DNA from 3 places in the Massilia sp. 9096 genome. Region 1 is predicted to be linked to each of the others. Evidence: riboswitches for the same ligand, from Rfam matches in the RefSeq annotation. Region 1 holds a riboswitch; each other region holds the start of a gene.
What was found. Region 1 has a riboswitch for cobalamin ahead of FA90_RS17920 (energy-coupling factor ABC transporter permease). Riboswitches for the same ligand answer to the same signal wherever they lie in the genome.
Positions count from the first base shown of each region.

Region 2: another riboswitch for cobalamin. It lies ahead of FA90_RS22125 (TonB-dependent receptor domain-containing protein); the one in region 1 lies ahead of FA90_RS17920 (energy-coupling factor ABC transporter permease).
Region 3: another riboswitch for cobalamin. It lies ahead of FA90_RS01530 (TonB-dependent receptor); the one in region 1 lies ahead of FA90_RS17920 (energy-coupling factor ABC transporter permease).

Region 1 covers NZ_JQNN01000001.1:4,137,711-4,145,497, forward strand. The annotation lists gene FA90_RS17890 (precorrin-8X methylmutase) at 1-76, opposite strand, end outside; gene FA90_RS17895 (sirohydrochlorin chelatase) at 73-1,122, opposite strand; gene cobM (precorrin-4 C(11)-methyltransferase) at 1,119-1,910, opposite strand; gene FA90_RS17905 (energy-coupling factor ABC transporter ATP-binding protein) at 1,900-2,793, opposite strand; gene cbiQ (cobalt ECF transporter T component CbiQ) at 2,790-3,536, opposite strand; gene FA90_RS17915 (energy-coupling factor ABC transporter substrate-binding protein) at 3,526-3,885, opposite strand; gene FA90_RS17920 (energy-coupling factor ABC transporter permease) at 3,882-4,562, opposite strand; cobalamin riboswitch at 4,683-4,904, opposite strand; gene FA90_RS17925 (GntR family transcriptional regulator) at 5,008-5,721, opposite strand; gene FA90_RS17930 (alanine--glyoxylate aminotransferase family protein) at 5,939-7,156, shown strand; gene FA90_RS17935 (MFS transporter) at 7,313-7,787, shown strand, end outside.
Region 2 covers NZ_JQNN01000001.1:5,076,049-5,083,835, forward strand. The annotation lists gene FA90_RS22105 (cobyrinate a,c-diamide synthase) at 1-698, opposite strand, end outside; gene cobO (cob(I)yrinic acid a,c-diamide adenosyltransferase) at 709-1,326, opposite strand; gene FA90_RS22115 (ABC transporter ATP-binding protein) at 1,319-2,107, opposite strand; gene FA90_RS22120 (iron ABC transporter permease) at 2,115-3,137, opposite strand; gene FA90_RS22125 (TonB-dependent receptor domain-containing protein) at 3,167-5,059, opposite strand; cobalamin riboswitch at 5,133-5,360, opposite strand; gene FA90_RS22130 (histidine phosphatase family protein) at 5,394-5,960, opposite strand; gene FA90_RS22135 (adenosylcobinamide-GDP ribazoletransferase) at 5,968-6,750, opposite strand; gene cobT (nicotinate-nucleotide--dimethylbenzimidazole phosphoribosyltransferase) at 6,750-7,787, opposite strand, start outside.
Region 3 covers NZ_JQNN01000001.1:353,451-361,237, reverse strand. The annotation lists gene FA90_RS01550 (ATP-binding protein) at 1-659, shown strand, start outside; gene FA90_RS01545 (thiol:disulfide interchange protein DsbA/DsbL) at 675-1,373, opposite strand; gene FA90_RS01540 (hypothetical protein) at 1,481-1,822, opposite strand; gene FA90_RS01535 (thiol:disulfide interchange protein DsbA/DsbL) at 1,851-2,513, opposite strand; gene FA90_RS01530 (TonB-dependent receptor) at 2,613-4,607, opposite strand; cobalamin riboswitch at 4,685-4,929, opposite strand; gene FA90_RS01525 (M1 family metallopeptidase) at 5,056-7,290, shown strand; gene FA90_RS01520 (hypothetical protein) at 7,320-7,787, shown strand, end outside.

The DNA.
Region 1 (7,787 bases):
TGATCGCGAAGCTGTCGTGCTCGATCGCCTGGCCGGCGCGCGTCAGCTGTTCGGTGACGGTGTTCACGGTGCTCATGCGCCCTGGCCTTCGGTGTGTGGAAGGGCGTGCACGTGGTCGTGGTCGTGGTCGTGGTGCGCGTGTGCGTGCTCATGCCCATGCGCGTGGTCGTGCTCATGCGCGTGGCCGTGCTCGTGCTTGTGCGTTTGCTCGTGCGTGTGCGCGGGTGCATGCGCATGCTCGTGCGTATGCGCGTGCGAGTGGCCGTGGCCCATGTCGTGGGCGATCTCGCGGTAGCTGCAGCCGTCGCACGGCAGGCGGCTGTCCGGCACGCCCGCGCGCAGGTCGGCCACGCGCTGGTCCATCAATTCGAAGATCTCCTTCTCGAAGCCGAAGTGCTCGCCGCAGAAGAAGCGCACCTGCGGATACTGGCTGCGCAGGTGCTCGACCTGGCGGTGGATGCGCTGCATCAGCGTGCCGGTGTACAGGTAGTACGGCAGCACCACGACCTGGCGCATGCCCAGCAACACCTGGCGCTGCACCACCTTTTCCAGGCGTGGCCAGGTGATGCCGGTAAACGCCAGGTCGACCAGCTCGTGGTCGCCCTCTTCCAGCAGCCAGCGCGCCATCTTCGCCATCTCGCCGTTGGCGCCGCGGTCGGACGAGCCGCGCCCCAGCACCACCACGCCGGTGGTGGTCGGATCCGGCATGTCCAGCGCATTCATCGCCTTGCGCAGGCGGCGCTTCAGGATCGCCAGGATCGGGTCGCAGGCGGTCAGGTGCGGCGCCAGCAGGATCTCGGTCTGCGGGCAGGCCAGGCGCGCCTGCTCGACCGCTTCCGGGATCTCCATCTTGACGTGGCCGGCCGCATTCAGGATCAGCGGCACCACCAGCACGCGGTTCGACGTGCGGGCCGCATCGAGCAGCGCGGCGTTCAGCTCGGGCGGCGCGAATTCGATGAAGCACAGCTCGATGCGCAGCTCGGGGCGGCGCGCGCGCCATTGCGCGGTGAAGTCGCGGATTTCCTGGTTGCCGGAATCCTCGCGCGAGCCATGGCCGACGATGAGGATGGTGTCGCCGGCGCCGATTGCATGCGCCGGGGCTGCTTGCATCATGATGTTCATGCGCTCGCCTTTCTGAAACGGTGGGTGAATGTGGGGTCGTACAGCTTGGAGCGCACCAGCGTCTCCCAATGCAGCGCGCCGAGCGTGGGGCTGGCGACGATCATCGCCTGGCTGGCCACGCCGGCTTCGCGGCACAGGCCCTTGATCGTGGCCAGCGTGCCGCGGATGATCTTTTCCTCGCCCGGCCAGCTGGCCTTGTGCACGACCAGCATCGGCGATTCTTCCGGCCAGCCGGCCGCGCGCAGCGCCGCCTCGACCTTGTACATCAGCGTGATCGACAGGAAGATGCAGATCGTGGTGCGGTGCGCGGCCAGGCTGGCCAGGTCTTCGCCTTCGGGCATCGGGGTGCGGCCTTCGACGCGCGTGAGGATCACGGTCTGCGTGACTTCGGGCAGCGTCATCGATTCGCCGGCGGCGGCCATCGATGCCATCGCCGAGGACACGCCGGGCACCACGGCCCACTCGATGCCTTCGACCGTGAGCGGGCGCGCCATCTCGATCAGCGCGCCGTACAGGCCGGGGTCGCCGGTCTGCAGGCGCACCACGGTCGCGTGGGTGCGCGCCTGGTCGACCAGCCAGGCGGTCATCTCCTCGAGCGTCATGTCCTTCGAGTCGCGGATGACGCAGCCGGGCGGCGCGTACAGCGTGGCGGCGCGGTCGACCAGCGAGCCGGCGAACAGGATCGCGCCGGCCTGGGCCAGCAGCTTCTGGCCCTTGACGGTGACCAGTTCGGGGTCGCCGGGACCGGCGCCGACGAACCAGACCTTGCCCAACGTTTCAGATGTCATGCGGTGTGTTCTCCTCGGTTACGCCCTGGGCGCTCATCGGCAGCGCGCGCAGCATGTCCAGCACCGCCTCGACGCTGCGCGGGCCCGGGCCGGGCGGCAGCACGCGGCGCGCCACCAGCTGGGCGTGCAGCGCCAGCGCGGACGGCAATCTCTGGCCGGCGGCGTCGAGCGCGGCGGCGTCGTGCGCGACCTGGGCAGCCGGCCCGGAGGCGATGCAGCGCCCGCCGGCCATCAGGTGGATCTCGTCGGCCCAGGCGTAGGCGAAGTCGATGTCGTGGGTCGACAGCAGGATCGTCACGCCGCGCGCCGCCAGGCGCTCCAGCAGCGCGGCCAGCTCCAGCTGCATCGGCGCGTCCAGGCCGGCCATCGGCTCGTCCAGCAGCAGCACCTGGGGCTCCATCGCCAGCACGCCGGCGATGCAGACGCGCTTCTTCTGGCCGAAGCTCAGGTGGTGCACGGCGCGCCGGGCATGCTCGCGCAGGCCGACCGCATCGAGCGCGGACGCCACGCGCGCACGCACGGTGGCCGCGTCCAGGCCGAGGTTGAGCGGGCCGAACGATACGTCTTCCTCGACCTGGGCCGAAAACAGCTGGCGCTCCGGATTCTGGAACACCAGGCCGACATTGCGGCGCAGCTCGGCCAGGCCCTTGCGGCCGTAGTCGACCGGGCGGCCGTTCCACAGCACGCATCCGGCGCTCGGGCGCAGCAGGCCGTTCAGGTGCTGCAGCACGGTGGTCTTACCCGCGCCGTTCGCGCCCAGCAGCGCATGGCGGTGGCCGCGCGCCAGCGCCAGGCTGCAGCCGCGCAGGCCGGCGCTGCCCTCAGTGCTGCCATCAGCGAAGACATGGTCGACGTTTTGCAGTTGCAGCAGGGGCGTCGTCACAGGCCAGCCCCCCAGCGATCGGCGAGCGCGATCGCCAGCAGCGCCGCGCCGGCGAGCAGCGCGTTGCGGTTCTGGCGGCGCGCCCTGGGAAAATCGGCGGGCAGGAAGCGCAGCGTGCCCTGGTAGGCGCGCGCATCGGCCGCCATTTGAAGAGCCGCGGCGCGCTGCCAGACCTGCACCGCCATCTGCCCGATCAGCAGCGCCATCGAACGCCAGCCGTGGCGCCAGCCGCCGTAGCCCAGGCGCGCCTGTTGCGCGGTGACGCCGTCATCCCAGGCCTGGCGCAGCACGAACAACATGCGGTAGCACAGCGCCATCAGGTCGAGCAGCAGCTCGGGCGTACGCAGGCGGCGCAGCAGCGCGAACAGGTCGGGCATGGGGGTGGTCAAGGTCAGGCCGAGCAGCGCCGCCAGCACGGCCAGCGAGCGCAGCGCGCTGCGTGCAACCGTCGGCAGCATCGCCGCGTTCCAGTGCCAGGCGCCGTCCGCACCGGGCGACACCAGCATCGTCAGGCAGGACAGCAGCAGGAACCCGAGCGGCGCCAGCAACACGCCAAAGTAGGTGCGCACCGGTACGCGCGCGCCCAGCAGCGTCGCCTGCATCAAGAGCAATGCGAGCAGCGCCAGTGCGCCCGGGCCGGCCGCGATCCAGGCCGCGCCGACGCCGGCCAGCGCCAGCAGCGCTTTCGCGGAGGGCGCGACATCCAGCCAGCGGCTGGCGTAGGCGGCGGCTTCAATCCGCACGATGCTCCCGCGGCGCTTCTGCTGCCGATGCTGCGGCCGTCGCCGTCGCCGGTGCCTGCGCGCGCTCGCGCGCGACCGACAGGCCGAGCCAGTAGCCGATCACGCCGGCGCCGATGGCCGCCTGCAGCGCGAACAGCAGCGACGCGATCTCGTCGCTCGCCGGCGTGAACACCGGCGAAAACCACGGCCGGTAGCCGGGCGCGATGGTGCCGATGGCTTGCTGTGCGCGGTCGTCGGACCCGCCGAACAGCGCTGTTCCCGGCGTGCCCGGCGTTGCGCCGATCAGCCACAGCGGCAGCACGGTCACGAGCACGATCACCGCCCACGTCAGCCAGGTGCGCGCTTTCATGTGCCCTCCCGCGCGCGCAGCGACATCACCGGCAGCGCACGCAGCTCGTGCGCATTGAAGCGCGCCATCGCGTTCACCACCAGCACCGTCAACAAGCCTTCGCTGATCGCGATCGGCACCTGGGTCAGCGCGAAGATGCCGGCGAATTTCAGGAACGAGACCTGGAAGCCGCCGACCGCATCGGGAAAGGCCAGGGCCAGCTGGGCGGAGGTCGTCACGTACGTCGCCAGGTCGCCCAGGCAGGCCGCCAGGAACACGGCGACGGAGCGGGACAAGCCGAGCGCGCCCACCGCGCGGAACACGCCATACGAGACGAACGGGCCGACGATCGCCATCGAAAACACGTTGGCGCCGAGCGTGGTGATGCCGCCATGCGCCATCAGGAGCGCCTGGAACAGCAACACGACGAAGCCGACCGGCACCATCGCCGCGGGGCCGAACAACAAGGCGCCCAGGCCCACGCCGGTCGGATGCGAACAGCTGCCGGTCACCGACGGCAGCTTCAGCGCCGACAGCAGGAACGCGAACGCCGCCGCCACGCCGAGCAGCATGCGCCGCTCGGGATGTGCCTGCAAGCTGCGCCCCATCGAGCGCAGGCCCCAGGCCAGGAAAGGAAGGGATACGGCAGTCCAGCCGAGCGCGTGCGCGGGCGGCAGAAAGCCTTCCATGATGTGCATTCGAAACCTCCCGTCGAATGGTCATAAAGGCACCAAACAAACGGGGAGGCAGGGACGGCCGACGAGGGACGGGTGCGGGCACGCGACGCAAGTCGACAGCGCTTCCCGTCACCCCGGGGAATGGTGCTGGCTTGTTTGGGCCGGTATTCTGGCTCGCCGTCATCCTTCTCCGGGCCTTCCCGCGATCTTGTCGTCGCAGTGGCATATGACCGGAGTCGTCAGGCTTACAGCAGCGGGGGCTGCACCGGAATGGCCGCGTTCGAAGTGGACGCGGAGTCACCGGTTTCCCGTTTAACGCCAGCTCCCGGGCGGGAGTGGCGCACCCAAGGTCGAGATATTACACGGATGAGGGAGGGGGTGCCAGTATTGCTCGGCCAAAGCGTGGCGGCGGCGCCATCCTCGAGGGCGCGGTCCGGGCTGATGACGGCACCGGCGCCGTGCGATGCTAGTCGCCCACGCTCGAGGGCATGTCCATCACCGCGTCGCGCTTGTCCAGCAGGTGCTGGCGCAGGATGGCGCCGAGGCGCTTGCCGTCGCGCGCTTCCAGCGCCTCGATCATCTCTTCGTGGTCGTGGGCCGCCCGGTCCCATTTGCCGGACTTGAAATTCGACTTGAAACGCAGCGCCTGGAGCCGCCGGTTGACGCTCAGGTAAGTCTGGCGCAGGACCGAATTGCGCGCGGCCTCGTTGATCTTGTCGTGGATCGCCTGGTTGCGGCTGTAATACCCGGGCAAGTCGTTCTGCGCCTTGCAGGTCAACATGGCGTAGTGCAGCGCCTTGATCTCGGCGATCTCCCCTTCGCTGATGCGCTCGCAGGCCAGCTCGCCGGCCAACGCTTCCAGGCCGCTCATGACTTCGAAGGTCTCGCGGACTTCGGTCGTCGACATCTTGTAGACCGAGGCGCCGCGGTTGGGCGAAATCTCGACCAGCCCTTCGACCGCCAATGCCTTGAGCGCCTCGCGCAGGGGCGTGCGCGAGATGCCCATCGTTTCGCACAATTCGCGCTCGTTGAGCTTGGTACCGGGTGCGAATACCGCTTCGACGATCAAATGGCGCAGGTGCTCGACGACGCTGTCGTGCAGATGCTGGCGCGCCAGCCTGGGGACGGCCAGTCCGGCCGCTACGGAGCCGGCTTGCGGCTCGATCACTGAATTTTGCATACAAAACCTTAGCTTGCTTTTCGCTGTTATTTTAACATGCGAGGTTTTCAGATCTGCGTCCGCACGTCCTTACACCTGACGTAACACGGTTGTCATCTGCAAAAGTTACTGTTCAGTATTGCCTCGAAATAAACCTTTACCTTCGCCGAAACAGGGTCTAGACTCGTTTTGCATGCAAAATACAAAATGAATCAATCACTGATTTTTTGGAGGCACCATGTTGAAACTGGATTTCCACCCCGCCGGCCGTCACTTCCTGCAGATCCCTGGCCCCAGCCCGGTCCCGGACCGCATCCTGCGCGCCATGAGCTACCCGACCATCGACCACCGCGGCCCGGAATTCGGCGCGCTCGGTCTGCAGGTCCTGGCAGGCATCAAGCAGATCTTCAAGACCGAGCAGCCGGTCGTGATCTATCCGGCCTCCGGCACCGGCGCGTGGGAAGCGGCGCTGACCAATACCCTGAGCCCGGGTGACCACGTGCTGATGTACGAGACCGGCCACTTCGCCACCCTGTGGAAGAAGATGGCCGAGGCGCTCGGCCTGAAGCCGGAATTCCTCGGCTTGCCCGGCATCGAAGGCTGGCGCCGCGGCGTGCAGGCCGACATGATCGAAGCGCGCCTGCGCCAGGACGCCGCGCACGAGATCAAGGCCGTGTGCGTGGTCCACAACGAAACCTCGACCGGCGTCACCTCGAACATCGCCGCGGTCCGCAAGGCCATCGACAACGCCGGCCACCCTGCCCTGCTGCTGGTCGACACGATTTCCGGCCTGGCCTCGGCCGATTACCGCCATGACGAGTGGGGCGTCGACGTCACCGTCTCCGGTTCGCAAAAAGGCCTGATGCTGCCGCCGGGGATCAGCTTCAACGCGGTCTCGAAAAAGGCGCTCGCCGCCAGCAAGAGCGCGAAACTGCCGAAGGCGTTCTGGGGCTGGCACGAGATCATCGAGATGAACGCCACCGGCTACTGGCCATACACGCCGAACACCAACCTGCTGTACGGCCTGGCCGAAGCGCTCGACATGATCCTGGGCGAGGGCCTGGACAACACCTTCGCGCGCCACGAACGTCTGGCGCATGCCTGCCGCACGGCGGTCAAGGCATGGGGGCTCGAGATCCAGTGCCTTGACCCCGCCGTGTATTCGCCGGTGCTGACCGGCGTCGTGATGCCCGAGGGGATCGATGCCGACCAGGTCCGCAAGATCATCTACGAGCGTTTCGACATGTCGCTCGGGACCGGCCTGGGCAAGTTGAAAGGCAGGATGTTCCGCATCGGTCACCTGGGCGAAGCGAACGACCTGACCCTGATGGCCACCCTGGCCGGCTGCGAAATGGGCCTGAAACTGGCGGGCGTGCCGCTCGCCGGCAGCGGCGTGCAGGCGGCGATGGAAGCGCTCACCGCGCAGGAACGGCAGGTCGACCTGAAGGCGGCTTGAAGCAGCGAGAAGTACAGAAGCGGTATTGAGGCAGCAAATGGCGTCGGCGCGGACACGATCTGCGCCGGCAAAGTCACATATGCAATTCGTGCCCCGGACAGATCCCGCAGAGGACGTCGCCTGCGCCGCGACAGCCGGCACCAACTGGAGACACCCATGAAATTCCTGCGTTTGCGGCCAACCAGCGTCGTGCTATTGATGCTGTGTTTCATGTATTTCATCACCTATCTGGACCGCGTCAACGTCAGCACCGCCTCGTCCGGGTTCGGCAAGGAATTCAACCTGTCGAAAACCGAGATCGGCCTGGTCTTTTCGGCTTTCGCCTATCCCTACCTCGTATTCCAGATCATCGGCGGCTGGGTCAGCGACAAGTTCGGTGCGCGCAAGACCCTGATCTGGTGCGGCCTGCTGTGGGCGCTCGCCACCATCCTGACCGGTTTCGCCGGCGGGCTGGTCTCGCTGCTGGCGGCGCGGCTGCTGCTGGGCTTCGGCGAAGGCGCCACCTTCCCGGCGGCCACCGCCGCCATGGGCAGCTGGGTGGCCAAGGAAAACCGCGGCTTCGCCCAGGGCCTGACCCACGCCTTCTCGCGTATCGGCAACACGGTGGCGCCGGCGGCGGTGGTGGCCATCA
Region 2 (7,787 bases), 940 kb from region 1:
AGCGGCGCAGCCGGTTCCTGCGGCAGCGCCTGTTCCGGCAGTTGCGGCGCCAGCGCGTCCCACGCCGCATCGTCGAGCTGCAGCTGGTCGGCCAGCGTATCGAGCAGCGTGTCGATGTGCTCGACTTCGCCGGGTGTCACCAGGCCCAGGTGGCGCTCGGGCATCTTCTGCGCCTGCTTGGGCAGCGTGGCCAGCAGCGGTACGCCGCGCAGCGAATCGCGCACCATCTGCGCGTGGCGCTCGCTGCCGACACGGTTGGCCACCACGCCGGCCAGGCGCACCGGCCCGTAATCGCGCAGGCCGAGCACTACGGCGCCCGCGGTCTGCGCCATCGCGCCGGCGTCGATCACGGCCAGCACCGGGATGTCGAAGCTGCGCGCGAGGTCGGCGGCCGAAGGCTGGCCGTCGTACAGACCCATCACGCCTTCGATCAGCACCACGTCGGCATCCACCGCGGCGGCTGCGAGCTGGCGCCGGCACGATTCGAGTCCGACCATCCACAGATCGAGCGTGTGCACCGGCGCCCCGCTGGCGCGCTCCAGCAGCATCGGGTCGATGAAGTCGGGGCCGACCTTGAACACGCGTACGCGCTGCCCCATGTCTAGGCACCGGCGCGCCAGCGCGGCCGTCACCGTGGTCTTGCCCTGGCCTGACGCGATCGCCGACACCAGCACCATGCGTGCACCTGCCTGTGTCATCGCGGCTTCCTCACCATTCGGTTCCGGCCTGCGCGCCGATGCCGGCCCGGAAAGCGTGCTTCACCACCTGCATCTCGGTGACGGTGTCGGCGATCTCGATCAGCTCGGGCGGCGCCGCGCGGCCGGTGATCACCACGTGCTGCATCGGCGGGCGGTCGAGCAGGTCGGCGATCACGGTGTGCACGTCGAGGTAGCGGTACTTGAGCGCGATGTTCAATTCGTCCAGCACGACCAGGCCGATGTCCGGATCGGCCAGGAAGCGCTTGGCCTGCAGCCAGGCTTCCTGGGCCTTGGCGGTGTCGCGCTCGCGGTCCTGGGTCTCCCAGGTGTAGCCTTCACCCATCGCGTGGAAACTCACCTCGACCGGGAAGCGGCGCAGGAACAGCTCTTCGCCGGTCGACATCGCACCCTTGATGAACTGGACCACGCCGACCTTCATGCCGTGCCCCAGTGCGCGCGCGACCATGCCGAACGCGCTCGAGCTCTTGCCCTTGCCGTTGCCGGTGTTGACGATGATGATGCCGATGCGCTTGTCGGCGGCGGCGATGCGCGCATCGATGATCTCCTTCTTGCGCTGCATGCGCTCGCGATGGCGCTCGTTGAGGGTCGATCCGTTCAGGTCACTCATGCTGGAACTCCTGGGGAATGAAAATACGGCGGCCGCCGTGCTCGAGGGCCTCGAGCGGATGGCCGAGTACATGGCTCAGCCGCGCAGGCTGCATGGCCTCCTGCACGGGACCGGCGAACCAGCCGCCGTCGCCATCGGCGCCCAGCAGCAGGGCATGGGTCGACACCGCATAGGCCAGGTTCAGGTCATGGCCGATGGCGATCACGGTCTTGCCCTGCTCGCGGCACAGGCGCGCCAGCAGCGACATCGCCTGCACCTGGTGCGCCAGGTCGAGCGCGCTGGCCGGCTCGTCGAGCAGCAGCAGCGGTGTGTCCTGGGCCAGCAGCGCGGCGATCGCAACGCGCTGGCGCTCGCCGCCGGACAGCGTGCGCACGTCGCGCGCGGCCAGGTGCCCGGCCTGCATCGCATCAAGCGCGCGCATGGCCGCCTCGTGGTCGTCGCCGCCTTCCCAATAGCGGTCGGCGTGGTAGGGGTGACGGGCGGCCAGCACGGTGTCGAGCGCACGGTAGGCGAACGCGTCGTGGCGCGACTGCGCCAGGTAGGCGCGCTGGCGCGCCAGGTCCTCGAGCGGCCAGTCGGCCAGAAGCCGGTCCTGTACGATCACGCTGCCGGCCTCCGGCTGGCGCAGGCCGGCCAGCGTGCGCATCAGCGTGCTCTTGCCGGCGCCGTTGCGGCCGACGATGCTCCAGCATTCGCCGGCGTGCGCCTGCCAATCCAGCGCGCGCACCAGCACGCGGCCAGCGACGGACAGCGTCAAGGTTTGTGTGGCGATCGCGCTCATATGAGCCTCATGCACGCAGCCGGTGCAGTTGATACAGGAACACCGGCGCACCGATCAGGGCAGTGATCGCGCCCACCGGCAGCTGCACCGGCGCGACCACGGTGCGCGCCAGTGTGTCGCACAGCACCAGGAAGCCGCCGCCGGCCAGCACCGCGCTCGGGGCCAGTACGCGGTGGTCGGGGCCGAAGGCGAAGCGGCAGGCGTGCGGCACGATCAGGCCGACGAAACCGATGGCGCCGGCACTGGTCACCGAGCTCGCGGTCAGCAGGCCGGACACCAAAAACAAACCCTTGCGCAGCGCGCCGACGCGGATGCCGAGCGTGGCCGCGGCTTCCGCATGCAGGGCGGAGACGTTCATCGCGCGCGCGTTGTGCAGCGCATAGGCGAGGCTCCCCGCCAGCACCACCCAGGGCAGCAGGCGCGGACTGGCGCCGGCCAGGTCGCCGATCATCCAGAACACCATGCTGCGCAGCTGCCCGTCGGGTGCGATCGACAGCATCAGCGTGACCAGCGCCATGCAGGCCGAGGAGAGGATCACGCCGGTCAGGAGCAGTTGCGACGCGCCGCCCTCGGCCGCGCCGCCGCCGCGCAGGTCGCGCCGCGCCAGCAGGTAGAGCAGCATCGACACCGTCACCGCCCCGATCAGTGCGGACGCGTCGACCGTGACCGCGGCGCACATCAGCAGCAGCGCCAGCAGCGCGCCGACCGAGGCGCCGGCCGAGATGCCCAGCACGTACGGGTCGGCCAGGGGGTTGCGCAGCAGCGCCTGCATCATGACGCCGGCCAGCGCCAGCGCGCCGCCGCTGACGAAAGCGACCAGCGCGCGCCCGGCGCGCAAGGCCAGTAGCGAAGCCGCGAGCGATTCCTGGCGGCCGTGCAGCAGCTGGTCCAATGCGTCCGGCAGCTCGGCGACGTGCACCGCGACCGAACCGGTCATCCCGGCCACCAGCAGGCTGGCCAATGCGGCGAGCAGCAGCGCCCCGACGATCAGAAGGGCGCGTTGGCGGTGCGCTTGCGGGGCAGCGTGCATGAGGTGTTCAGCGAATGGTCAAGTGAGCGTTAATGAAAGCCGTAGCGCAGCGCCGCGAACCAGCTGCGCCCGGCCGTGCCGTAGAAGCGCGCCAGTTCGTAGCGCTCATCAAAGGCGTTGTCGAGGCGGACCAGCAGCGACCAGTCGCCCGTGAAGCGCCAGTCAGTGTACAGGTTCAGCAGGCTATAGCCGCCGAGGCGGTTGCGGTTGGCGGCATCGTCGTAGCGCGCGCCTGACGCCTGCAGCTCGGCGCCGAGGTCGAACCGGCCGATCGCATAGTCGGCGGCGAAGGTCGCGTGCCTGCGCGCGCGGCGCGCCAGCAGTTTGTCGGTGGTCTCGTCGCGCGGATCCTGCAGGTCGGCGCTGGCGCGCAGGCGCAGGTCGCCCAGGCGGTGCTGGGCAGACAGCGTCAAGCCCTCGAGCAGCGCATGGTCGACGTTGTAGGCGCAGCTGCCGGTGATGGTTGGCGAAGGGCAGGGCGAGGCCGAGACGATCAGGTCGCTCACGCGGTTGCGATAATAGTTCGCCTGCAGTTCGGTGCCGGCCAGGTCGTAGCGCAGGCCGGCCTCCAGGTTGCGGCCCTTTTCCGGCTTGTTGGCCGGCAGGCCGTAGCCGGGGTAGTACAGCTCGTTGAAGGTCGGCGCACGGAAACTGGTGCCGAGGCTGGCAGTCGCACGCAGGCCTTTACGCAATTCATAGCCGTAGCCGAGCGCACCGGTGGTCTTGCTGCCGTAGTCCGAGTCGTCGTCGCGCACGCTCAGGTCCAGCAGGTGCGGGCCGCGTTGCATGGCGTAGGAGGCGGCCAGCGAGTTGGTGATGCGCGCGCGGTTCAAGCCGGCGGTCGAGCTGGACCCGACTTCTTCCTTGCGATGGTTGGCCAGCACCTGCACGGTATCCGGACCGAGCGCGATCGTGTTCTGCCAGGTCAGCTCGTCCTGGCGCGTGTTCAACTGGCTGACGCCGCTGGCGGCGGCGCTGGTGAAGCTGCCCAGCTTGTCGAACGAGCGCGCGGCCTGCACGCTGCTGCGCCAGTTGGGCAGGAAGCGGTCGTTCAGGAACAGCGCGTAGCTGTCGACGTCCTGGATGTTGTGGGTATCGAAGCTGGCGGCGCTGCTGTCGTACTGGGCGCGCACGCGGCTTTGCAGGAACTGGGCGCCGAGCTCGTGGCCCTCGGCCAGTTGCAGCGCCACGCGGCCGGTGACGCTGTTGCGCCGGTAGCCATCGTCGTCCGGGTTGTAGCCGAAGGCGCCGGGACGGGTCGCCGAGAAGCCGCTCGCGGTCTCGTGCTCGCCGGTGATCGCGTAGCTGAGCGCATGTTCGCCGCCGCTGGACCCATTCAGGCTGGCCGAGCCCTGGCGCGTGCCGTAGCTGCCGCCGCCGGCGCTGGCGCTGAAGGCCGGCGCGCCACTGCCTTTTTTGGTGAAGATCTGCACCACGCCACCGATCGCATCGGCGCCGTACAGCGAGCTCAATGGCCCGTAGACGATTTCGATGCGCTCGATCGTCGACAGCGGGATCGCATTCCAGCTGGCCACGCCGGTGGTCGAGGAGCCGATGCGCACGCCGTCGACCAGCACCACGACCTGGTTGCTGTTGGCGCCGCGCAGGTAGACGCTGGTGCTGGCGCCGGCGCCGCCGTTGCGCACGATCTCGATGCCGCGCTGGCGGCGCAGCACGTCGGCGACGGTGCCGGCGCCGGCGCGCGCGATCTCGGCGTCGTCGATCACGACCGTGTCGGCGATGACTTCATCGGCGCGCTGCGGCGTGCGGGTGGCGGTGACGACGACGGTGTCGGCAGGGGCAATATCCGGCGATGCGGATGCGGCGGATGCGCAGGGCGCGGCAAACAGGGAAGCCAGCAAAAGCGCGAGCGGCAGCGCGAACGAAGGCGCTGCCGTCTGGCGTGGAACCGGAAAGCTCATCAACAATTATTCTTCAGCAGACAACCGGCCGACGTCCCCGTCAACCGGATGGAACAGAGGCGCGCCGGCAGCGGTCGCGCTTCCACCTTTTGGCCGGTATCCGGGCTGGCAAGTCTGGCCGTCCGACCTTCCCATGCATGCGCACAGTGGTATGTGAAGACGGTTGCCGCGTACGTCGACGCGGCACTTGCTTACCGTTGCGGGGGCAGCACGCGTTGGCCTGTCGATCGACAGGCTTCGCGTTTCCCGTTTAACTGCGACCGAGGACTCGGGCGCGAGCACCAAAACCCCGCAATTATACGTGGTTTGGTATCTTGTTTGATGGCCCGCGTTCTCAAACTTCCAGCGTCAGCAGGGCGCCGTACTCGATCTGGTGCGGCGTTTGTGCGGCCTGCAGTGCGGCCTGTTCAAGCGTTGCGCCGGCGGTCAGCCGGGTGATCTGCGTGAGAAGGCGGATGGTGCCGGCGTGGCACACCAGCAGGGCTTGCGCGGCGCCGCTGTGGCGCAGCTCGTCAAGGAAGGCGGCCACGCGGCGCGCGACGTCGAGCACGTTCTCGGCGCCGCCGGGACGGTAATGCAGCAGGTCGGCGGCCCAGGCGTCGACTTCATCACGCGCGATCGTGGACCAAGGCTGCAGTTCCCAGCGGCCGAAGTCCATCTCCATCAGGCGCGCGTCGAGCCGAAGGCGGCGCGGCCGCAGGGCTTGGGCCAGGTCCGCGCAGCGGCGCAGCGGGCTGGCGTAGACCGGCAGGTCGTCGTGGGCGCCGTCAAACAGGGCGGCCCCGCGCAGGCACGCGCAGGCGCGGGCGAGTTCGTCATCGGCGACCGGCACGTCGCTTGCGCCGTAGCACAGGCCCGGGCCGACCAGGGGGCGCGGATGGCGCACGAGGTGGAGCTTCATCGCCGGGTCAGTTTGGCCAGGCGCCGTGGCCGAGGGCCGCCAGGATCGCCACGTAGATCAGCGCTTCGGCCAGCTGCTGCACCGCGCCGAGGCAATCGCCGGTGTAGCCGCCGAGACGGCGCACGAACAGGCGTCCCAGCCACAGCGCGGCGGCGAGCGCAGAGGCGATGGCGGCCAGGATGGCAAGCGGTGCGCTCCAGCCGGTGGCGAGCAGCAGTGCCGCGGGCAGGCCGGCGCCGAGCGCGGCGATCGCGAACTCGGCGTTCGTCATCTGGTGGGCCAGCGGCTTGGCCTTGCCTTCGCCGCGCACGTATTCGAGCTTCCAGATCAGCGCCGTCGCCGCCAGGCGCGACAAGGGATGGGCGAGCAGCAGGGCGGCGACGGCGGTATGGGGCGGGAGCATGGCCAGCGCCGACAGTTTGGCCGCCAGCATGCACACGATGCCGATCGCGCCGTAGGCGCCGACGCGCGAGTCTTTCATGATCTCGAGTGCGCGCTCGCGCGTGAGGCCGCCGCCCAGGCCATCGCAGGTATCGGCGAAACCGTCTTCATGGAAGGCACCGGTGATATAGATCGACGCCGCGGTCGACAGCACGGCCGCCACCGGCGCCGGCAGCACGAGCGCCGCGGCAAAGTACACGGCGGCCGCGATTGCGCCGACCACGACGCCGACCAGCGGGAAGTAGCGCGACGCGTGCTGCAGCCAGCTGGCTTCGAAGCCGACCCAGGCCGGGATCGGCAGGCGCGTGAAGAACTGCAGCGCGATGAAGAACAGGCGGACCTGCTGCATCAGGCCGGGGCGTCGCCGCCGATTTTTTCGCTGACCGCCGCCGAGCCGAAGGTCGCCATCTCGTTCAGGAAGTTGGCGGCCGCATGCAGCAGCGGTAGGGCGAGTGCGGCGCCGGTGCCTTCGCCCAGGCGCAGGCCGAGCTGCAGCAGCGGGTTCGCACCAAGCGCGTCGAGCATGCGGAGGTGGCCGGCTTCGTCCGAGCAGTGGGCGAACACGCAGTAGTCGAGGATGGCCGGGGCGATGCGCGCCGCGACCAGCAGCGCGCTGGTGACGATGAAGCCGTCGATCAGCAGCAGCTTGCGGCGCTCGGCCGCTTGCAGCATGGCGCCGGTCATCATCGCGATCTCGAAGCCGCCGAAAGTGGCGAGGACGTCGACCGGGTCGGCTATGCCGGCATGGCGCTTGACCGCGTCTTCGATCACGCGCTGCTTGCGCAGCACGCCTTCGGGCGACAAGCCGGTGCCGGCGCCGACGCATTCCGCCACCGCCGTGCCGGTCAGCTTGTGCATCAGCGCGGCGGCGGCGGTCGTGTTCCCGATGCCCATCTCGCCGAAGCCGATCACGTTGCCGGGCAGGTCGGCCGCGAACGCAGCGCCCGCTTCGATGGCGCTGGCGCATTGCGCGCGCGTCATTGCCGGTTCGACGGCGAAATTGCGGGTGCCGTGGGCGATCTTGCGGTCGACCAGACCGGCGCGGGCGCCGAAATCATGGGCGACGCCGGCGTCGACGACGTGCAATGCGCAGCCGTTCTGACGCGCGAACACATTGATGGCGGCGCCGTTGCCCAGGAAGTTTTCCACCATTTGCCAGGTGACGTCTTGCGGATAGGCGGAGACGCCTTCCGCGACGACGCCGTGGTCCCCTGCGAATACGACGATGGCCGGGCGGTCGATCGATAAGGACACCGTCTCTTGCACCAGTCCAATCTGTTTCGCCAACCGTTCGAGCACGCCGAGGCTGCCGAGCGGCTTGGTCTTTTGGTCGATGGCGTTATCGAGTTGAGCGGCCAAGACAGAATTGGCCGTGGAAGCGATCTG
Region 3 (7,787 bases), 3.8 Mb from region 1:
AGAAGAATTTGCTGCACTCGGTGTCGCACGAGCTGCGCACGCCGATCGCGCGCCTCGAGTTCGCCATGGAGCTGCTGGCCGAGCGCATGCCCGACCCGCAGCTGGTGAAACGCATCGCGGCGATGGAAGGCGACCTGGCGGAACTGAACGGCCTGGTCACCGAACTGCTGTCGATGAGCAAGCTGGACGACGCGCACGGACCGCAGCGCGCCCTGTTCGAGCTCGAACCGCTGCTGCGCGAATGCGCCGGCGCCCTGCATCCGCCGCCGGCGCAGCTACACGTCGACCTCGGCCCGATGCTGGGCAGCCTGGACGGCGAGCGCCGGCTGCTCGCGCGCGCCCTCGGCAACCTGCTGCGCAACGCCCAGAAGTACGCCGCACGCCAGGTGGCCTTGAGCGCCCAGCGCGTCGGCGGCATGGTCGAGATCGCGGTCGACGACGATGGCCCCGGCATCCCCGAGGCCGAGCGCGAACGCGTGTTCGAGCCTTTCTACCGGCTCGACCGCAGCCGCGACCGCGCCACCGGCGGCTTCGGGCTGGGCCTGTCGATCGCGCGCAAGGCGGTGGTGCTGCACGGCGGCAGCCTGGCGGTCGAGGGCTCTCCGCTGGGCGGCGCGCGCTTCGTGATGCGCTTGCCGGACGGCGTGCTGGCGCAGTGAATCAGGGCGGCTCGGCTACTTCGCCTGCGCGGCCTTGGTCACGAGGCCGTCCGCCACCTCCAGCGTGGCCTTGAACAGGTCGTTGCGGTCGGGCGGATTGAAGTGCGCGCTCACGGTGGCCGGCGAAGTCTGGTAGCGTCCGTCGATCACCAGCGTCGGCGCCGACTCGACCTGGTAGCTGGCCATCACCTTGCCCAGCTGGCGCAGGCGGGTCTGTACGCCGAAGGTATTCCAGGCCTCCTGGAATTTGGCCGGATCGACGCCGATGCTCGCGCCGTTCTTGCCCATCCAGTCGAGGATGGCGCCATCCTCATGCAGATTGACGTGCTGCTTGTGCACCAGGTCGAAGATCTGGCCATGGATGGCGTCCGGCTTGCCCATCGCTTCCAGCGCCAGGTACAGGTGCGCTTCGGGATCGCTGGCGCCGCGCAAGGGAATGTGGATGCGGCGCAGCTGGATGCGCTCGCCTTCCTGCTTTGCCCACGCTTCGAGCTGCGGCTCGAGCGCATTGCACACCGGGCAGTGGTACATGAAGAACTCGATCACCTCGACCTTCTTGCCGGCCGCTTGCGTGGCCTGCGGCTGGGCCAGCGTGATGTAGTCGATGCCGTTGGCCGGGTTGGACGGCGAGGCGGATGTGGTGTGGAAGACGGCGGAGCCAGCCAGCAGGCACAGGCCGGCGGCGGCGAAACGCAGAGAATGCAGAGAACGCATGAATCATCCTTCGGTGGTGGGGTCCACCGAAGGATAGATGAAACGGATGGCTGAGTGAAGAACCGGGCGGCGGCTCAGTGACGGCTCAGTGACGGCTCAGTGACGGCTCAGTGACGGCGCACCACCGGCGGCTTCGGCGGGCCTTCCGGCGACACGTGCGTGATCGCGTAACCCAGGTGTTCCCACCAGTGATCGCGCGAACGCACGGTGACCAGGCATTGCTTGTCGATCGAGCCGGCGAACACCGGATCCGGGCACTTGTTCGTCATCATCGCGTAGCGCTGGTTTTCGGCGTTCACCAGCGCGACGCACAGCCAGAAGACGACGCCAAGCAGCAGCACCGCCAGGCCCCAGGCCCAGTGGTTGACGTGGCTGGTCTCGTACAAATCCTCGTCTTCCGGCTTGGACTTGTCGTAGATCCGCAGGATCTTGCCTTCGACATTGCTCATCGCTTGCTCTTCTCGACTTCGTTAAGGGTTATTTGGTCTTGGCCGCCCGCGCCACCAGCACGTCCATCACCTGCAGGGTTGCCGGGAACAGCTGCATCTCGTCGTTGACCTTCAGGGAACCCTGCAGCACCGACGGCGAGGTCATGTACTTGCCGTCGATGACCACGGCCGGCACGCCGTCGATCTTGTAGTCGTTCACGATCTGCGGCAGGCGGTGCAGCCTGGTCATCACGCCGAACGAATTCCATGCGTTCAGGAAGGTCTTCTGGTCCACGCCGTTCTTGGACACCCAGTCGATGATCGCCTTGTCGTCGAACAGGCGGACGTGCTGGACGTGGACGGCGTTGAACACCTTCTGGTGCATGTCACCCAGGCGGCCCAGCGCTTCGAGCGTCAGGTACAGGTGCGCCTCGGGATCGTTGGCGCCCTGGGCCGGCAGCGGGATGCGCTTGAGCAGGATATTGTCGCCCTGCTTTTTGACCCACTGCTCGAACGACGGTTCCAGGCGATTGCAGTGCGGGCAGTGGTACATGAAGAACTCGATCACCTCGACCTTCTTGCCGACCTGCTGCACCGGTTGCGGCTGGGCGAGCGTCACGTACTCGACACCGTTTTTCGGGTCGGTCGGCGAGGCAAACGCGGTGCTGGCGACGAGGCTGGCGGCGATCAGGGCGAAACGCAGGGCACGCATAGTAATCCTTCTGGTGGTGTTAAGTTGGGAAACGACCGCGAGATTACCACTTTTTATGCGTTCCGCCTTAGTCCTGGCTTAGTTTGCCCCCGTTCGGGCTCAGAACGCGTAACGCACCGACAGCTTCATCTGGCGCCCATCGCTCGGATAAATGCCGTCCTGGCAACCGAACGCATTGCTGAAATAATGGCGGTCGGCCAGGTTCAGCCCTGACAGCGCCAGTTCCCAGCGGTTCAGCTGTAGCGCATAGCGCGCGTCCAGCGTCGCGTAGCCGGGCACGTGCGCCGGGCAGCTGTTGTCGAAGTCGCTGCCGTAGCGCTGGTGGTCGACGAATTGCGCACCGGCGTCCACGGTCTGGTTGGCGGTCGGCTGCCAGGCCAGGCGCACGGTCAGCACGTTCTTCGGCACCAGCACCATTTCACGCCCGGCGTTCGGGCCATCGGTGAAGCGGGCGACCACGTGCTGCAGGTGGGCGGTGGCGCGCCAGCCGGCGGCCAGCCGGGCTTCGCCGTCGAGCTCGAAGCCTTCGCGCTCGGTCGGATCCAAATTGGTGTTGGCGCCGAACGGGGCGTACGCCGTCGGGGTCGGATCGAAGAAGATCTCGTTGTCCAGCTTGTGGCGGAAGGCGCGCAGGGTCAGCTTGCGTGCCTCGTCGCCGACGCTGGCGCCCAGCTCGACGTCGTGCGAGGTCTGTCCCTTCAGGATGGCGCCGTTGGCGGTGTAGCTGTTTTCGTCGACGTTGGCCACGCGGTAGCTCTGCCCCGCCTTGCCGTAGACTTCCAGCAGCGGCAGCGGCTTGAGGCTGGCTTGGGCTTCCCAGGCGTTCTGCGACTGCGCGGTGCTTTGCGCAGAGCCGGGCGACAGCGCATCGCTGTAGTCCTTGTCGAACAGTTCGTGGCGCGCGCCGATGGCCAGGCGGCCGTCGTGGGCGGGGTCGAAACGCAGCGCGTCGTGCAGGTAGACCGCTTTCGAGCTCTGGCTGGCGTCGGCCAGCGAGTAGTCGGAGGTGGTCTTGCGCTTCCAGCGGATCAGGTCGATGCCGCCGACCAGCTCGTTGCCCATGCCGGCCACCTGCGTGCGCCAGCGCGCGCGCGGGGAGAGCTGGTCCTGGCGGCTGTCGTAGGCGCCGACCGAGGGGTAGTCGGTCGACAGGTAGTTGGAACGCGCGTTGCGCTCGCGGTGCGACAGCTCGGCGGCCAGGTCGACGTCGCCGGCGCGGACTTCGCCGAAGGCGGTGATGCGGTCGGTATTGAGCGCGCCAAAGTCGAGCGGCGTCTTGGTCCGGCGCGGATCGGCTTCGAACTCGGCCAGGGTCAGCGAACCCGGCAGGCGCGAATCCTGGCGCGCGCTTTCCACGCGGATGCCGACCCGGCCGCCTTCGAAGCGGGTCTGCAGGCCCAGGCTCATGCTGTCCTGGTCGAAGGCGCTGTTGGCGCGGTAGTTCTGGGTGCCCTGGCGCATCACCGACAGGTCGGCCGCGATCGGTCCGGTGACTTGCGACAGCGCGGCGCGCACGTCGTGCTCGTGGAATTGGCCGCCTTCCGCGAACACCGAGCCGTGCAGGCCCGGCTGCTGCGCGCGGCGCGTGAAGATCTGGATCACGCCGCCGGTCGCGCCTTCGCCGAACAGCACGCTGTTGCCGCCGCGCGTGATCTCGATGTGGTCGACGGTGTCGATCGGGATGGTGGAGAGCACGGTGTTGGACAGCTCGTTCTCGTTCAGGCGCACGCCGTCGACGAAGATCACCATGTTCTGCGCGCTGTTGGTGCCGAAGCCGCCCAGGTCGAGGCCGAAGTCGGGCGAGCCGTCCAGGCTCTGGCGGCCGAACACGCCGCCGATCTTGCGGATGGCGGCATTGACGTCGTTCACGCCGGCGCGGCGGATGTCGTTCTGGGTGATCACGGTCGAGCCGATCGGCGTGGATGCGGCATCGCCCGGGAAGCGCGCACCGGTGACGACGACGGTCGATGGGGCCGACGAGGGGGCCAAATCCTGGGCGCCGGCTTGGGCTGCGAGGATGGACATGGAGATGGCGCAGGCCAGCGCGAGCGGCCTGATGGCCGGCTTGGCGCCGGTGGCAACAGCAGAATTCATTGGATGCTTTACAAGTGACAAGTTGGCCGGCGCGCGTCCCCGCATGCTGGCTCGAACGGAAGCGCTTCCTTCATGAAGCCGCTTCCCCCTGTCCTGGCCGGTATCCGGGCTTGCAAGACGGACCGTTCCACCTTCCCATGCTTGCGCACAGTGGTCGTCGGAACGGCCAGCCGCATACGACGCGCGGCGCTTGCTTACCGTTGCGGGGGCAGCACACGTTGGCGTTCGCCCGTGGGGCGGCGCGCCGTGTTTCCCGCTCACTATATTGATGAGGCTGCGCGCGCAGAACGCGCACGCGGGCACCAGAACCGGGCAATTATAACCTTGCCAAGCCGGAGGGCCGGCGGTGTTGCGCTTTTTCGCCGTCAATTCACGTAAATTTTGGAAACTTTGCAGCAATCTCGCATATAGTGTCGCGATAACAATATCTTTGTTTGGGGGTTTGCGAATGAGATTGCGTTTCAAGCGAATCAAAGCGGGCGCCGTGTACGTCCTGCTGGCAGCCGGCGGGGCGGTTACCGCCGACCTGCTGGCCCAGGGCGGCGCCCCATCCGCGGCGCCCCCGGCCACCGTACCGGCACAGCTGCCGGCCCAGTCGCCGGACGGCATCGCACTGGCCGCGCCCGACGCCGCCGTGGTCAGCGTGCCCAGCAGCCCGGATGCCTGGGGCGGCGCGCGCACCGGCCAGGAAGCGACGCTGTCGGACCGCGTGGTCAGCTACGACATCGACGCCACCCTCGACCCGGACAAGCACGTGGTCGACGGCCGCGAAAAGCTGACCTGGCGCAACCGCAGCAACGTGCCGGTGAAAAGCGTCTACCTGCACCTGTACATGAACGCCTTCGAAGGGATGGGCTCGACCTTCCTGACCGAGAAGCGCGTGCGCGACAGCCAGTTCCGCTCCGGCGTCGACATCAAGGAAGGCGAATGGGGCCACATCGCCTTGAACCGCGTCAGCCAGGGCGGCGCGCCGGTGCCGTGGATGTTCGTCCACCCCGACAACGGCCCGGCCAGCGACCACACCGTGGTCCGTTTCGACCTGCCGGCCGCGGTTCTGCCTAACGCATCGACGCTGCTCGACATCGACTTTCGCACCCAGCTGCCGCGCGTGATGGCGCGCACCGGCTACTTCGGCAGCTTCCACCTGGTCGGCCAGTGGTTCCCCAAGATCGGCGTGCTGGAACTGCCGGGCGAGCGCGGCGCCACCGCCCCGCGCTGGAACGTGCACGAATTCCACCTGAATTCCGAGTTCTATGCGGACTTCGGCCTGTACGACGTGCGCTTGACCACGCCCAAGGCGTACACGGTCGGCGCCGTCGGCGAACTGCAAGGCGCCCCGGTCGAAAAGAACGGCATGGTCACGCGCCGCTTCGTGCAGGGCGACGTGCACGACTTCGCCTGGACCGCCGACAAACGCACCGCCAAGCCGATCGTCGACACCTGGACCGGCCCCGGCAGCCCGAAGGTGAACATCACCGTGCTGTATCCGCCCGAGTACGCGGCCAGCGCCGGCCCGGCGCTGCAGGCGACCAAGGATTCGCTGACCTTTTTCTCCAACACGCTCGGTCCCTATCCCTATAAGACCGTGACCGTGGTGATCCCGCCCTACAACGCGGAAGAAGCCGGCGGCATGGAATACCCGACCTTCTTCACCGCCGAAGGCTATCGCAACGCCGACCCGGACACGGCCACGCGCTTCGAACTCGACTTCGTCACCATCCACGAATTCGGCCACGGCTACTTCTACGGCCTGCTGGCCTCGAACGAGTTCGAAGAGCCGATGCTGGACGAAGGCTTGAACGAGTACTGGGACCTGCGCATGCTGCGCGCGCGCGGCCAGGACCTCCACCTCGCCACCCCCTTCCTGAAAAAGATCGGCTTCGCGCCCGCGGTCACGCCCTTCGCCATGGAGCGCGGCGGCATGCCTCGCCTCGAGCCGGCCGACCCGCTCGGCCAGAACGCCTGGGACCGGCTGCAGGACATCGGCCCGGTCTACTCGCGTACCGCGGTCACGATGCGCGACCTCGAAGCGCGCATCGGCAAGGAGCCGATGGAGCGCGCCTTCAAGGAGTACTACCGCCGCTGGCACTTCCGCCACCCGGGCATCGCCGACCTGCGCGAGACCCTGGCCGAAGTCACCGGCCAGCGCGCCGCGGTCGAGCAGGTGTTCGCGCAGCAGGTGACCGCCGCCACCCGCGTCGACGACCGCATCGCGGCGCTCACCAGCCGCGAGGAACTGCCGCTGCCCGGCACCCGTCAGGTCGGCGGCGCCTGGGTCGAGGACAAGCAGAAAGACCTCGACAAGCGCATCGACAAGGCGCGCGAGGACTGGAAGAAGGCGCATCCGAAGGCGGCCGAAGGCACGGGCCCCTACCCGTTCCGCACCGAAGTGACGGTGCGCCGCAATGGCGCCAGCGTGCCGCAGACGCTGCTCGTGAAATTCGCCGACGGCACCAGCGAGATCGTGCGCTGGGACGCCAGCGAGAATTGGCACAAGTTCAGCTGGATCAAGCCGGCCAAGGCGGTGTCGGCCGAGCTCGACCCGCAGCGCATCCACTACCTCGACGTCAGCAAACTGAACGACAGCCGCACCGTCGAGCTTGATGCCAGCGCGTCGCGCCGCTGGGGCTGGGATTTCTCGGCCATCGTCGAAGCCCTGTTCTCCCTGATCGCGAGCGTATGATGAGCCTGCACACCCTCGATACCCCCTCCATGGCCCCGCACCACGCCGGCAACCTGCGCCGGCCGACCGCGTTGCGCACCGTCGTCGCGGCGATCCGCTCGGCCCTGCAATGGCGCCTGCTGCTGTGGTGGCTGCTCCTGCTGGCGCTGCCGACCTTCGTCGCCAGCCTGCCGATGTGGCAGATGCTGGGCGATTCTCTCGACCACTCGATCTACGCGCCCCGGCTGGCCCAGGCGCTCGACGGCCTGGCCGTGTCCGACCTGATGACCGGCGCGCGCGAGCACTACGCCAGCGCGCTCGGCGCCGGCGCCATCGTCGCCGCGCTGCTGACGCTGCTGCTGTCGCCGCTGCTGGCCTCGATGACCCTTGCGGCCGCGCGCGCGCGCGACCGGCTCGGCTTCCTGCCGCTGCTGGCGTCGGGTGCGCAAGGTTACGGCCGCATGCTGCGCATGCTGATCGTGGCGATCGTCCCGCTCGGCATCGCCGCCGTGCTCGCC